2 regions of the Pseudomonas sp. KU43P genome follow, and region 1 is predicted to be linked to the other one. Evidence: predicted binding sites of a transcription regulator. Region 1 holds the regulator's gene; the other holds the start of a gene.

The links. Region 1 encodes FliA, which starts transcription of late flagellar genes. Its sites were predicted from a motif close to CTAAAGTTTNNNNNNNNNNNGCCGNTAA; they were not measured.
Region 2: KU43P_RS21380 (flagellar protein MotY) is a predicted target of FliA. The motif match lies at 1,200-1,227, and genes of this name have one in related genera.

What each region holds. Positions count from the first base shown of each region.
Region 1 is NZ_AP019365.1:1,735,232-1,742,865, reverse strand. It holds gene KU43P_RS08015 (chemotaxis response regulator protein-glutamate methylesterase) at 1-261, opposite strand, end outside; gene KU43P_RS08010 (chemotaxis protein CheA) at 308-2,518, opposite strand; gene KU43P_RS08005 (protein phosphatase CheZ) at 2,531-3,319, opposite strand; gene KU43P_RS08000 (chemotaxis response regulator CheY) at 3,338-3,712, opposite strand; gene fliA (RNA polymerase sigma factor FliA) at 3,831-4,571, opposite strand; gene fleN (flagellar synthesis regulator FleN) at 4,568-5,401, opposite strand; gene flhF (flagellar biosynthesis protein FlhF) at 5,495-6,802, opposite strand; gene flhA (flagellar biosynthesis protein FlhA) at 6,814-7,634, opposite strand, start outside.
Region 2 is NZ_AP019365.1:4,668,286-4,675,919, forward strand. It holds gene KU43P_RS21375 (argininosuccinate synthase) at 1-65, opposite strand, end outside; gene KU43P_RS21380 (flagellar protein MotY) at 195-1,163, opposite strand; gene pyrC (dihydroorotase) at 1,294-2,340, shown strand; gene rnt (ribonuclease T) at 2,400-3,011, shown strand; gene KU43P_RS21395 (peroxiredoxin) at 3,190-3,792, opposite strand; gene KU43P_RS21400 (bacterioferritin-associated ferredoxin) at 4,007-4,228, shown strand; gene bfr (bacterioferritin) at 4,430-4,903, shown strand; gene grxD (Grx4 family monothiol glutaredoxin) at 4,961-5,296, opposite strand; gene KU43P_RS21415 (molybdopterin oxidoreductase family protein) at 5,388-7,496, opposite strand.

The DNA of each region.
Region 1 (7,634 bases):
TTCATGGGTCAGCGAGGAGAACATCAACACCGGCGTCGGGCAGCGCTGCATGATATGCCGCACCGCGGTGATGCCGTCCATCATGGGCATTTCGTAGTCCATGGTGATGACATCGGGCTTGAGCGCCAGCGCCTGGTCGATCGCTTCCCTGCCGTTGGTCGCGGTACCCACGACCTGGATCGTCGGGTCCGCCGAGAGGATTTCCGAGACGCGGCGGCGGAAGAAACCGGAATCATCCACCACCAGGACCTTGACTGCCATAAACACTCCATTAGGCGGCGCAACCCGCCAGGGTGCGCCGCCGAAATCAAATACGCCGTGCCGCGTAACGCTTGAGCATGCTCGGCACGTCGAGGATCAGCGCGATGCGGCCGTCACCGGTGATGGTGGCCCCCGACATGCCCGGGGTGCCCTGCAGCATCTTGCCCAACGGCTTGATTACCACTTCTTCCTGGCCGACCAGTTGATCGACGACAAAGCCGATGCGCTGGGTGCCGACCGACAGGATCACCACGTGGCCCTCGTGCTGCTCTTCGTGCACCTGGCCCTGGACCAGCCAGCGCTTGAGGTAGAACAGCGGCAGCGCCTTGTCGCGCACGATCACCACTTCCTGGCCGTCGACCACGTTGGTGCGCGACAGGTCGAGGTGGAAGATCTCGTTGACGTTGACCAGCGGGAAGGCGAACGCCTGGTTGCCCAGCATCACCATCAGGGTCGGCATGATCGCCAGGGTCAGCGGCACCTTGATGACGATCTTCGAACCCTGGCCTTTGGCCGAGAAGATGTTGATCGAGCCGTTGAGCTGGGAAATCTTGGTCTTCACCACGTCCATGCCGACACCACGGCCGGACACGTCGGAGATCTCGGTCTTGGTCGAGAAGCCCGGGGCGAAGATCAGGTTGTAGCAGTCCGATTCGCTCAGGCGTTCGGCGGCGTCCTTGTCCATCAGGCCCTTTTCCACGGCCTTGGCGCGCAGGACGCTGGGGTCCATGCCCTTGCCGTCGTCGGAGATCGACAGCAGGATGTGGTCGCCTTCCTGCTCGGCCGAAAGCACCACGCGGCCGGTGCGGGCCTTGCCGGCGGCTTCACGCTCGTCGGGCATTTCCACGCCATGGTCGACGGCGTTGCGCACCAAGTGCACCAACGGGTCGGCCAAGGCTTCGACCAGGTTCTTGTCGAGGTCGGTCTCTTCGCCGACCAGCTCCAGGTTGATTTCCTTCTTGAGCTGGCGGGCCAGGTCGCGAACCAGGCGCGGGAAGCGGCCGAACACCTTCTTGATCGGCTGCATGCGGGTTTTCATCACCGCGGTCTGCAAATCGGCGGTGACCACGTCGAGGTTGGACACGGCCTTGGACATGGCCTCGTCGCCGCTGTTCAGGCCCAGGCGCACCAGGCGGTTACGCACCAGCACCAGTTCGCCGACCATGTTCATGATCTCGTCCAGGCGCGCGGTGTCGACGCGCACGGTGGTTTCCGCTTCGCTGACCGCATGCTTGTCGGCAGCAGGTGCAGGTGCGCGGGCAGGTGCGGCAGGCTTGGCGGCGGCAGGCGCTGCGGCCGGGGCCGGCTTGGCCACCGGCTGCGGTTCAGCCTTGGCCGCAACGGGCGCTGCAACCGCAGCGGGGGCCTCGGCGGTGACGCTGTCACCGGAGAACTTACCCTTGCCATGCAGCTGGTCGAGCAGCGCTTCGAATTCGTGCTCGCTGATCTCCTCGCTGCTGGCGGCAGGTGCACTGCTGGCCACCGCTGCAGCAGCAGGCAGCGCGTCGGCCTGGAAGGTGCCCTTGCCATGCAACTGGTCGAGCAGGGACTCGAACTCCTCGTCGGTGATCTCGTCGCTCACCGGCACGCTGGCGGCATCGGCCACCGGTTCGGCCGCGGCGACTTCGGGCGAAAACTGGCCCTTGCCATGCAACTGATCGAGCAACGATTCGAATTCGGCGTCGGTGATTTCGTCTGCCGAACCACTGAGGGTCTCGCCCTCGAGCTGTTCGGCGGCGGCCTCTGCCTGGGCCTTCACCGCATCCAGCGAATCGAGCAGTTGCTCGAACTCGGTGTCGGTGATGTCGGCCTCGGCGGCAGGCGCTTGCACCACCGGCGCAGGCGCAGGCGCTGGCTGGTCGGCGCCGGCAGGCTCGGCCAGGCGCGCCAGGGCCGCCAGCAGTTCAGGCGTGGCCGCGGTCACTTCGCTGCGCTCGCGCACCTGGCCGAACATGCTGTTGACCGTGTCCAGCGCTTCGAGCACCACATCCATCAATTCCGCGTCGACCCGGCGCTCACCTTTGCGCAGGATGTCGAACACGTTCTCGGCGATATGGCAGCACTCCACCAGCTCGTTGAGCTGAAGGAAGCCGGCGCCCCCTTTTACAGTGTGGAAACCGCGAAAGATCGCATTGAGCAGGTCGGCATCGTCGGGCCGGCTTTCCAGCTCGACCAGTTGCTCGGACAGTTGCTCAAGAATTTCGCCGGCTTCTACCAGGAAATCCTGAAGGATTTCTTCATCGGCGCCGAAGCTCATTAAACGTGCTCCTTAAAAACCCAGGCTGGACAGCAGATCATCGACATCGTCCTGACCGGACACGACGTCTTCACGCTTATCGGCATGAATCTGCGGACCTTCACCCCGAGTCGGATGTTTTTCTTGATCTTTTTCAGCGCGCAGCTGCTGGTGGTCATGTTCGATGCCGGCAAAGCGGTCGACCTGACTGGCCATCAGCACGAGCTTGAGCAGATTGCTTTCGACTTCGGTCACCAGCGCAGTGACGCGCTTGATCACCTGGCCAGTCAGGTCTTGGTAGTCCTGGGCCAGGAGAATGTCGTTGAGGTGGCCGGAGACCTTGCGGTTACCCTCGGCGCTGTGCGTCAGGAAACTGTCGACGCGCTTGACCAGCTCGCGGAATTCCGGCGCGGCGACTTCGCGGCGCATGAAGCGCTGCCAGTCGACGCTAAGGTTCTGCGCTTCGGCCGCCAGGTCGTTGAGCACGGGTGTGCTCTCCTCCACCAAGTCCATGGTGCGGTTGGCGGCACCTTCGGTGAGTTTGACCACGTAGGACAGGCGCTCGGTGGCGTCGGTGATCTGCGAGACTTCCTCGGCCTGCGGCATGGCCGGGTCGATCTGGAAGCTGACGATCGCGCTGTGCAGCTCACGGGTGAGCTTGCCGACTTCCTGGTACAGGCCACGGTCGCGGGTCTGGTTGAGCTGATGGATCAGCTGCACCGCCTCGCCGAAACGCCCCCGTTCCAGGCTTTCGACCAGCTCCTGGGCATGCTTCTTCAGGGTCGATTCGAACTCCCCCAAAGACGTTTGTGTTGATTCCATGGCGCCCCCTGACGTGACTCAGCCGTTGACGCGTTCGAAGATCTTCTCGATCTTTTCTTTGAGCACCTGGGCGGTGAACGGCTTGACCACGTAACCATTGACGCCGGCCTGGGCCGCTTCGATGATCTGGTCGCGCTTGGCTTCGGCGGTCACCATCAGCACCGGCATGCCCTTGAGGCGGTCATGGGCGCGCACCTTGCGCAGCAGGTCGATACCGGACATGCCGGGCATGTTCCAGTCGGTCACCAGGAAGTCGTAATGGCCGCTTTCGAGCATCGGCAGCGCCGTGGTGCCGTCGTCGGCCTCGTCGGTGTTGGTGAAGCCCAGATCACGCAACAGATTCTTGATGATCCGCCGCATCGTCGAAAAGTCGTCAACGATGAGGATTTTCATGTCTTTGTTCAAGTAGACCTCCAAGCAGTCTCAAACGCGCTCGGCTGCGAGCACGCATTCAATCAAATCGGTGCAACATGGAAAACGCACGTGGAAAACGACTGCAACGACCTCGGGCTCAACGCGCCCGCCATTCCCCCAAACGGCTGCGCAGGCGCGCGGCGCACTGGCTGTGCAGCTGGCTGACACGCGACTCGCTGACCCCCAGCACCTCACCGATCTCCTTGAGGTTCAGCTCTTCGTCGTAGTACAGCGCCAGCACCAGCCGCTCACGCTCCGGCAGGTTGGCAATGGCATCGGTCAAGGCCGCCTGGAAGCGCTCGTCTTCCAAGTCCCGCGATGGCTCGACCTGGCCACTGGCACCGTCCTCGTGCAGCCCTTCGTGCTCGCCGTCCTGCAACAGGTCGTCGAAACTGAACAGGCGGCTACCCAAGGTATCGTTCAAGATCCCGTAGTAATCATCGAGACTCAATTGGAGTTCGGCAGCAACTTCATGATCTTTAGCGTCGCGGCCGGTTCTGGCTTCAACGGCGCGCATCGCGTCGCTGACCATGCGGGTGTTGCGGTGCACCGAACGCGGTGCCCAATCGCCCTTGCGCACCTCGTCGAGCATCGCGCCACGGATGCGGATGCCGGCATAGGTTTCGAAGCTCGCGCCCTTGCTGGCGTCGTACTTGTTGGCGACTTCCAGCAGGCCGATCATGCCGGCCTGGATCAGGTCTTCGACCTGCACGTTGGCTGGCAGGCGCGCCAGCAGGTGGTAGGCGATGCGCTTGACCAACGGGGCGTAGCGTTCGATCAATTCGTACTGGGCGTCCTTGGATGCCTTGCTGTACATCTTGAAACCGCTCGCGTTCATAGCACCGGCCCTGCGCTGGTGGGTTGCACCAGGCGCTCGACGAAGAACTCCAGGTGCCCGCGCGGGTTGGCCGGCAGCGGCCAGCTGTCGACTTTCTGGGCGATGGCCTTGAAGGCCAGCGCACACTTGGAGCGCGGGAAGGCTTCATACACGGCCCGCTGCTTCTGCACCGCCTTGCGCACGCACTCGTCGTAAGGCACGGCGCCCACGTACTGCAGGGCCACGTCGAGGAAACGGTCGGTGACCTTGGTCAGCTTGGCGAACAGGTTGCGCCCTTCCTGCGGACTCTGCGCCATGTTGGCCAGCACGCGGAAACGGTTCATCCCGTAGTCGCGGTTGAGCAACTTGATCAACGCGTAGGCGTCGGTGATGGAAGTCGGTTCGTCGCACACCACCAGCAACACTTCCTGGGCCGCACGGACGAAGCTGACTACCGAGTCACCAATGCCCGCAGCGGTGTCGATCACCAGCACGTCGAGGTTGTCACCGATCTCGCTGAACGCCTGAATCAGGCCGGCGTGCTGAGCCGGGGCCAAGTGCACCATGCTCTGGGTGCCCGAGGCCGCCGGCACGATGCGTACACCGCCCGGCCCTTGCAGCAGCACATCGCGCAATTCGCAGCGCCCTTCGATCACATCGGCCAAGGTGCGTTTAGGGGTCAGGCCCAGCAACACGTCGACATTGGCCAGGCCCAGGTCGGCGTCCAGCAGCATGACCCGGCGGCCGAGTTCGGCCAGCGCCAGGGACAGGTTCACTGAAACGTTAGTTTTGCCGACGCCACCTTTACCACCGGTGACGGCGATCACCTGTACGGGATGCATGCTACCCATGTTCGTTGTTTACCTTGTCTCGCTTGGACCCAAGCCACACTAGGGGCATTACTGCGGCCCCCTTGGTGTAGGTATTTTGCACACGCTTCATCATCAACCTGCTCGACGCGGGTTGTGATAGAGATCAGCGAACATGTCGGCCATGGCCTCTTCGCTGGGCTCGTCCTGCAACTGCACGTTGACGGCGCGGGTCACCAACTGGTGCGGGCGCGGCAGGTGCAGGTCGTCAGGAATGCGCGGGCCATCCGTCAGGTAGGCCACGGGCAGTTCATGACTGATGGCCAGGCTCAGCACATCGCCGAGGCTCGCCGTTTCATCGAGTTTGGTCAGGATACAACCGGCCAGGCCGCAGCGCTTGTAGCTGTGGTAGGCAGCGGTGAGCACCTGTTTCTGGCTGGTGGTGGCCAGCACCAGGTAATTCTTCGCGGCGATGCCGCGTCCAGCCAGGGTTTCCAGCTGCATGCGCAGGGCCGGGTCGCTGGCCTGCAGGCCAGCGGTATCGATCAGCACCACGCGCTTGCGCAGCAGCGGCTCCAGTGCCTGGGCCAGCGACTGGCCCGGGTCGACGTAGGTCACCGGCACGTTGAGGATGCGGCCCAATGTCTTGAGCTGCTCCTGGGCGCCGATACGGAAGCTGTCCATGCTCACCAGGGCCAGGTTCTGCGGGCCGTACTTGAGCACGTAGCGGGCAGCCAGCTTGGCCAGCGTGGTGGTCTTGCCCATGCCGGCCGGGCCGACCACCGCGATCACCCCGCCCTCTTCGATCGGCTCGACCTCGGGCACTTCGATCATCCGCGCCAGGTGCGCCAGGAGCATGCGCCAGGCCTGGCGCGGCTCTTCGATCTCGGCAGTGAGGTCGAGCAGCTCGCGGGCGATCGGGCCGGACAGGCCGATGCGCTGCAGGCGACGCCACAGGTTGGCTTGTGCAGGCTTGGCGCCCTGCAACTGGTTCCAGGCCAGCGAGCCGAGCTGCACTTCCAGCAGCTCGCGCAGACCCGAGAGCTCGGAGCGCATGGCATCGAACACGCGCTGATCGACCGCCGCAGGTGCTGGCGCGGCAGGCGCCACCGGCACATCCACATGCGGTTCGATCAACGGTTCGGAAGCAGTCAGCGACTGCCCGGCGAACAATTGGCGATTGCCTTCGCTGGCGTCTTCACGGTTGTCCAGCTCGGCCTGGGCAGTGGCGATGCGCGTCTGGGTCTTGCGCAGCTCTTCTTCCAGCTCGGCGTTGGGCACGCGCGGGGCCAGCGCGGACAGCTTGTAGTCCAGCGCGGCCGTCAGCTCGACACCGCCGGCGATGCGGCGGTTGCCGATGATGGCGGCATCGGAGCCCAGCTCATCACGGACCAGCTTCATGGCCTGACGCATATCGGCGGCGAAAAAACGCTTAACTTGCATAACCCACTACCTCAGCCGTTGGGGCCCACGGTGGCAACGATGGTGACTTGCTTGTTATCCGGTATTTCCTGATACGCCAGAACATGCAAATTCGGTACAGCCAGGCGACCGAAGCGCGACAGCATGGCTCGAATCGGGCCGGCAACCAGAAGGATGGCCGGCTGGCCCTGCATCTCCTGACGCTGGGCCGCCTCGATCAACGAACGCTGCAGCTTTTCGGCCATGCTCGGCTCCAGAAGAACACCGTCTTCCTGACCTTGCCCGGCCCTTTGCAGACTATTGAGCAAAATCTGTTCCAACCTTGGCTCAAGGGTGATCACAGGCAGCTCGGACTCAACGCCGACAATGCTTTGCACGATGGCACGACACAATCCGACGCGCACTGCCGCGACCAGCGCGGCGGTATCTTGACTCTTGCCGGCATTGTTGGCGATGGCCTCGGCAATACTGCGAATGTCGCGTACTGGCACTTGTTCGGCGAGCAACGCTTGCAGGACCTTGAGCAGGCCCGACAAGGAAATGACACCGGGCACCAATTCCTCGGCAAGTTTAGGCGAAGCCTTGGACAATACCTGCAGCAGTTGCTGCACTTCCTCGTGACCGATCAGTTCGTGGCAGTGCTTCTGCAGGATCTGGTTGAGGTGGGTGGCCACCACGGTACTGGCGTCGACCACGGTGTAGCCCAGCGACTGCGCCTGAGCGCGCTGGCCGATATCGATCCACACCGCCTCCAGGCCGAACGCCGGGTCGCGCGCGGCAATGCCGTTGAGGGTGCCGAACACCTGCCCCGGGTTGATCGCCAGCTCACGGTCCGGATAAATCTCCGCTTCGG
Region 2 (7,634 bases), 2.9 Mb from region 1:
TTGAGAATCACCGAAGTATCAAGGCCGCCGGAATACGCCAGTACGACCTTTTTTACGTCCGCCATGCCATCACTCCACGGGGTTGTACGGAAAAGGCCCGATTCTACCGGCGTTACGGATAAATTTACAGTGGGGCGACAGCTTCTGACGACAAAGCGACAGGAACTGTCGTGGGCGCGACGCCCTGTCGCACCTTAGGAGGCTTTTGCAGCAGGGGTGGCCGGCGCGTTCGTGGCAGGCGCTGCGGCAGGCGCTGCTGCCGGCGCTGGAACGGGTTGCAGCGCCGGCTGCTCGGCAGGTTTTTCGACCGGGGTAACGCGGTCCAGTTCGATATTCACACGGCGATTGCGCGCGCGGTTGGCGGCACTGTTGTTTTTCACCAACGGGTACCGCTCACCGTGGAAACGTACGGTGATCTGATTTTCCGCGATGCCATGGGCGACCAGGTAATCGGCCACCGCCAGCGCGCGGCGGCGCGAAGTATCTCGGTTGGTCAGGCGATTACCGCTGTTGTCCGAGTGGCCGTTGAGCTCGATGTGGTTGACCGTCGGATCCGCCTTCAGGTACTCGACGATCAGATCCAGACGCGCCCGTGCCGCTGCGTCCAGGTCAATGCCTGATCCAGGGAAACCGATCTGGGTCTGGCGCACCTGGTCGTAATTCATGGCCAACATCTTCCCGGCGCATACCTGGTAATCGTTGTAGGCCTTGGCAAAGCTCACCGGCAGCACCCGCACTTCCATCGGCCGCCCACCTTCGCTTGCGTAACTGCGCACCACGGTGCTGCGCCCGTCGAGCAGGCCGTTGATCAGGCGGCTGGCCTGGCCCTGGGAAGTGGTGAACAGCACGCCGTTGCGGGCCATGCGCACGGCGCCGAGGTTGATATCGTTGCGCCCTGGTTGCCAGGGCGCCGCTGCTGCCAGCAAGGTCGCCGAGCCGGCACCGAGCACGTTGCTGTCCGAACGCAACTGGAATACTGGCTGCTCACCCGCCCGGCGCACGAATTCGCCACTGCCGAAACCGTCGATCGGCTGTATCAGGCGGCATTCGAACTGGTCACCCTCGACCTTCCAGGCAATGTTCTCCATACGGGTCTGGAAAGTCAGTGCGCCGGCCGGCAGGCTGGCGAACAGGGTCAACAGGGCTAGGTAACGCTGGCGCACGGGCGGCTCCACTTTTTCTGACGGCTTACCTGCAGGCTATCGGACGCCGACCGGAAAACTTGATAGCCGTGCTCAGCCCAGGGTTTTCCGGTAGCATTGACGCTTGAGTTCGACCCGCCTGGAATCCCCAATGTCCGATCGCCTGACCCTCCTGCGTCCCGACGACTGGCACATCCATCTACGCGATGGTGCCGTCCTGCCCCATACCGTTGGCGATGTGGCGCGTACCTTCGCCCGTGCCATCATCATGCCCAACCTGGTTCCGCCGGTACGTAATGCCGTCGAAGCTGGCGCCTACCGCGAGCGCATTCTCGCCGCCCGCCCGGCCGGCAGCCGTTTCGAGCCGCTGATGGTGCTGTACCTTACCGACCGCACCAGCCCCGAGGACATCCGCGCGGCCAAGGCCAGTGGCATCGTGTACGCCGCCAAGCTGTACCCGGCCGGCGCCACCACCAACTCCGATTCGGGCGTGACCAGCATCGACAATATCTTCCCGGCCATCGAGGCACTGGCGGAGACCGGCCTGCCCTTGCTGGTGCATGGCGAAGTGACACGCAGCGAGATCGACGTGTTCGATCGCGAAAAGCGTTTCATCGACGAGCACATGCGTCGCCTGGTAGAACGCTTCCCGACGCTGAAAGTGGTGTTCGAGCACATCACCACAGCCGATGCCGCGCAGTTCGTCACCGAAGCGCCGGCCAACGTCGGCGCGACCATCACCGCCCAGCACCTGTTGTACAACCGCAACCACATGCTGGTCGGCGGCATCCGCCCGCACTTCTATTGCCTGCCGATCCTCAAGCGCAACACCCACCAGGTGGCGCTGCTGGACGCTGCGACCAGCGGCAACCCGAAATTCTTCCTCGGTACCGACTCGGCCCCACACGCCCGCCACGCCAAGGAAGCGGCCTGCGGCTGCGCCGGTTGCTACACCGCCTATGCGGCCATCGAGATGTATGCCGAAGCCTTCGAACAGCGCAACGCGCTCGACAAGCTCGAAGGTTTCGCCAGCCTGCACGGCCCGGCCTTCTATGGCCTGCCGGCAAACACCGACACCATTACCCTGGTCCGCGAAGAGTGGACTGCCCCGGACAGCCTGCCCTTCGGCGAGCAGACCGTGGTTCCGCTGCGCGCCGGTGAGAAGCTGCGCTGGCGCCTGCTGGAGGGCAACGCGTGAGCGAAGACCTCTACGAAGACGACCAGGACGGCCAGGCCAGCGGCGGTTCGCGCCACCCCATGGCCGAGCGTTTCCGGGGCTACCTGCCAGTGGTCGTGGATGTCGAGACCGGCGGCTTCAATAGCGCCACCGACGCCTTGCTGGAAATCGCCGCCGTGACCATTGGCATGGACGAGAAAGGCTTCCTGTTTCCCGAGCATACCTACTTCTATCGGGTAGAGCCGTTCGAGGGCGCCAACATCGAACCTGCCGCGCTGGAATTCACCGGGATCAAGCTGGACCACCCACTGCGCATGGCGGTGAGCGAAGAAAGCGCGCTGACCGACATCTTCCGTGGCGTGCGCAAGGCGCTCAAGGCCAATGGCTGCAAGCGGGCTATCCTGGTCGGCCACAACAGCAGCTTCGACCTGGGCTTCCTTAATGCCGCAGTGTCGCGCAACGACCTCAAGCGCAACCCGTTCCACCCGTTCTCCAGCTTCGATACCGCGACGCTGGCCGGCCTCGCCTATGGCCAGACCGTGCTGGCACGGGCCTGCCAGAGCGCCGATATCGACTTCGATGGGCGCGAGGCGCACTCGGCGCGGTATGACACCGAGAAGACTGCCGAACTGTTCTGCGGCATCGTCAATCGCTGGAAAGAAATGGGCGGCTGGCGCGACTTCAACGATTGAGTCGAGGTCCCCATCGCCGGCAAGCCGGCTCCCACAAGTACTCCACAATCTCCGAGCCTGTGGTGATCATGTGGGAGCCGGCTTGCCGGCGATAAGGCCGTAACAGGCACTGGAAGCCTCGAGTTCCAGGCACAAAAAAACCGGCCACCAGGGCCGGTTTTTTTCATGCGCGCGGCAATTACAGCTTGCCAGCGTTCTCGCTCAGGTAGGCAGCAACGCCTTCTGGCGAAGCGTTCATGCCCTTGTCGCCTTTCTTCCAGTTGGCCGGGCAGACTTCGCCGTGCTCTTCGTGGAATTGCAGAGCGTCGACCAGACGCAGCAGCTCGTCCATGTTGCGGCCCAGTGGCAGGTCGTTGACGATCTGCGAGCGCACGACACCGTTGGTGTCGATCAGGAAGGCGCCACGGAAAGCCACGCCGCCTTCGGACTCAACGTCGTAGGCCTTGCAGATTTCGTGGGTCATGTCGGCTGCCAGGGTGTACTTCACCTGGCCGATGCCGCCATTGTTGACCGGGGTGTTGCGCCAGGCGTTGTGGGTGAAGTGCGAGTCGATCGACACGCCGATCACTTCGACGTTGCGCGCCTGGAAGTCAGGGATGCGGTTGTCCAGGGCGATCAGCTCGGACGGGCAGACGAAGGTGAAGTCCAGCGGGTAGAAGAACACCAGGCCGTACTTGCCCTTGATGGCCGAGGCCAGGTTGAAGCTGTCGACGATTTCGCCGTTGCCCAGCACAGCTGGAACGGTGAAGTCGGGGGCTTGTTTGCCAACGAGTACGCTCATTGTAATCTCCTGATGAGGGTGAAGAACTATTTGCCGGGCCAAGGCAGGCTTGCCCGACATCCAACAAAGGCCGACCATCATACACGGCTTCTGATGACAGGCCGAATCCAACCGCCGGTCGCTCAAGCACACCCCTTTCAGAAAGTCCTTTGACAAGCATTCTCATTAACATTAAGCTCCAATCCATCGACTCAACCCGCGATGGTCAGCCCTTATGTATGTGTGTCTTTGTGTCGGCGTCACCGACGGACAGATCCGCGATGCGATCTATGAAGGATGCTGCAGTTACAAGGAAGTCCGCGCTGCGACCAACGTCGCCAGCCAGTGTGGCAAATGTGCCTGCCTGGCCAAGCAGGTGGTACGCGAAACGCTCACCGACCTGCAGGTGAGCCAGCAAGCCGCCCTGCCCTATCCGGTGGAATTTACCGCCGCTTGATAGCACCGAATTTGAAGAACCGGACCTTGTGTCCGGTTTTTTTATGCCCGGAATTCAATAAGTTAGCGTTCCAACGCGGTTCACAAACATTCTTATTCCTATTAATTTTCACTTATTATTCAAGAACTTAGGTTTGACAGGCCTAAGTAACAGGCTCAAACTTCTCTGTATTGGCACACTTCTACAGGGCAGGAACCCGAAATGAAAGGCGACGTAAGCGTCATCCAGCATCTCAACAAGATCCTCGGAAACGAGCTGGTCGCGATCAACCAGTACTTCCTGCACGCACGCATGTACGAAGATTGGGGCCTGAACAAGCTCGGCAAGCACGAGTACAAGGAATCCATCGATGAGATGAAGCACGCTGACAAATTGATCAAGCGTATTCTCTTCCTCGAAGGCATCCCCAATGTTCAGGACCTGGGCAAGCTGCTGATTGGCGAGCACACCAAAGAAATGCTCGAGTGCGACCTGAAGATCGAGCAGAAAGGCCTGGCCGACCTGAAAGCCGCCATCGCCCACTGCGAAACCGTCGGCGACTTCGGCTCGCGTGACCTGCTCGAAGAGATCCTCGAATCCGAGGAAGAGCACATCGATTGGCTGGAAACCCAACTGAGCCTGATCGACAAGATTACCCTCGAGAACTACCTGCAATCGCAGATGGGCGAAGAGTAATTTTCGCAGGCAATAAAAAACCCGCCTTGAGCGGGTTTTTTATTGCCTGCCTGATAATCAGGCTTCGGAAGCCTTGGCCTTGGCGGCAGCTTCCTTGATCAGGGTCTGCAGCTCACCCTTCTCGAACATTTCCAGCATGATGTCGCTACCGCCGACCAGCTCGCCGGCTACCCACAGTTGCGGGAAGGTTGGCCAGTTGGCGTACTTGGGCAGGTTGGCGCGGATTTCCGGGTTCTGCAGGATGTCGACGTAGGCGAACTTCTCGCCGCACTGCATGACGGCCTGCGAGGCGCGGGACGAGAAGCCACACTGTGGGGCATTCGGCGAGCCTTTCATGTAAAGCAGAATGGTGTTGTTGGCAATCTGCTCTTTGATCGTTTCGATGATATCCATGTAGCACCTCGGCTGAACTTTGCGACGCAGTCGTCGGACGGTGACGCATTGTAACGGAATCCCAAGCGGCGTGCTCGGCCTCTGCCATCGTTCAGGCGGCCTCCACCTGCACAGGCACGCCATTGAGCGCAGCATTGCCGGACACTTGGTCGCGTAGGCACTCATCAGTCAGGTCGTTGGCACTGACGCCAGGTTGTGCCTGGGCGATTTCCAGGTGCACGCCCAGGCGACCATGGCCGAAGCCATGGGGCAGGCTGACCACGCCGGGCATCATGTCGTCGCAGGCTTGCACCTCGACTTCCAGGGTGCCGGTCCGCGAGCGAATACGCACTTGCTGGCCATCCTGAAGGTTCCGCTGCTGCAAGTCTTGCGGGTGCATCAACAGTTGATGGCGTGGCTTGCCTTTGACCAGTCGATGAAAGTTGTGCATCCAGGAGTTGTTGCTGCGGATGTGACGGCGACCGATCAGCAACAACTCATCCGCGTTCGGCGGCGCCTGCCGGGCAAGCCGGTGCAAGTCGTCCAGCAGCACCTGGGGCGCCGCCTCGACCGCCTTGCTGGCAGTTCCCAGCCGCTGGCCGAGGTTTGCCCGCAGCGGCCCCAGGTCCAGGCCGTGAGGGTAATAGTCCAGGGTTGCCAACGAAAGCTTGAAGGCGGATGTCTCGCCGTAACGGCCTTGGCGCAGGGCCAGGTCGACCATCTTAGCCGGGGGCACAGTCGGTTTCAGTTCAACTTCGGCACGCTCGGCAAACGCGCGCGCCAGGCCAACGAAGATTTCCCAGTCATGCAGTGCCCCATCCGGCTTGGCCAGGATCGCCCGGTTGAAGCGCGTGACGTTGCGTATGGCCAGCAGATTGAAGGTGCTGTCGTAGTGGTCGTTCTCCAGCGCCGAAGTGGACGGCAGGATCAAGTCTGCGTGGCGCGTGGTCTCGTTGATGTAGAGGTCGATGCTTAACATGAACTCCAAGCCCTGCAGTGCCCTGTCGAGCTGACGACCATTGGGTGTCGACAGCACCGGGTTACCTGCCACAGTCACCAGTGCGCGGACCTGGCCTTCGCCTGGCGTGAGCATTTCTTCGGCCAGGGCCGCCACCGGCAGTTCTCCGCCGTATTCGGGCAAGCCCGACACGCGGCTCTGCCAGGCGTTGAAATGCCCGCCCGAGGTGCTTGCCACCAGGTCGACGGCAGGTTCGGTGCACAGCGCCCCACCCTCGCGGTCGAGGTTGCCGGTGACCAGGTTGATCAGTTGGACCAGCCAGTGGCAAAGGCTACCGAAGGCCTGGGTAGACACCCCCATGCGGCCATAGCAGACCGCTTTGTCGGCCGCCGCGAAGTCCCGTGCCAGCTGGCGGATGTCCGCTGCGTCGATGCCGCAATGTGCGCTCATCGCCTCGGCGCTGAACGGGGCGATGGCCTCGCGCACCTGCTGCAGGCCGTTCACCGGCAAGTGCGTGCCACGCGCCAGGCGCTCGTCGAACACTGTGTGCAGCAGGGCGCTGAGCAAGGCCGCATCACCACCTGGACGCACGAACAGGTGCTGGTCGGCCATCGCCGCGGTTTCGCTGCGTCGCGGGTCGACCACCACCAACCGCCCGCCGCGGGCACGCAAAGCCTTCAGGCGCTTTTCCACATCTGGCACCGTCATGATGCTGCCGTTGGAGGCCAATGGGTTGCCGCCGAGGATCAGCATGAACTGGGTATGGTCGATATCAGGGATCGGCAATAGCAGGCCGTGGCCGTACATCAGGTGGCTGGTCAGGTGCTGAGGGAGCTGGTCCACCGAAGTGGCAGAGAAACGGTTACGAGTCTTGAGCAGACCCAGGAAATAGTTGCTGTGGGTCATCAACCCGTAGTTGTGCACGCTGGGGTTGCCTTGATACACCGCCACGGCATTGCGCCCATGGGCCTGTTGTATCGCCCAGAGCTTATCGGCGGCCAGGGCGAACGCTTCGTCCCAACCAATGGCCTGCCACTGTTCGCCAACCCGCTTATGGGGTTGGCGCAGGCGGTCGGGGTCATGCTGGATATCTTGCAATGCCACCGCCTTGGGGCAGATATGGCCGCGGCTGAAAGGATCGTCCGGGTCACCCTTGATCGAGCTGATCCGCGCGGGCATGCCTGGTTCATGGCTGACTTCGATATTCAGCCCGCAGATGGCTTCGCACAGGTGACAGGCACGGTGATGCAGGGTCTTGGTCATGGCCGCCTCTGCTTGTTGTAGTCGAAGGGTGACTATGCGCCCTGCCCTGCCCCTCTTCCACCCAGCTTCGTGATGTGAATCCTGCGACATCAGGCAGACGATTCGCGCCAGCCCTGGGCAAAGCCATTTGCCAAATTG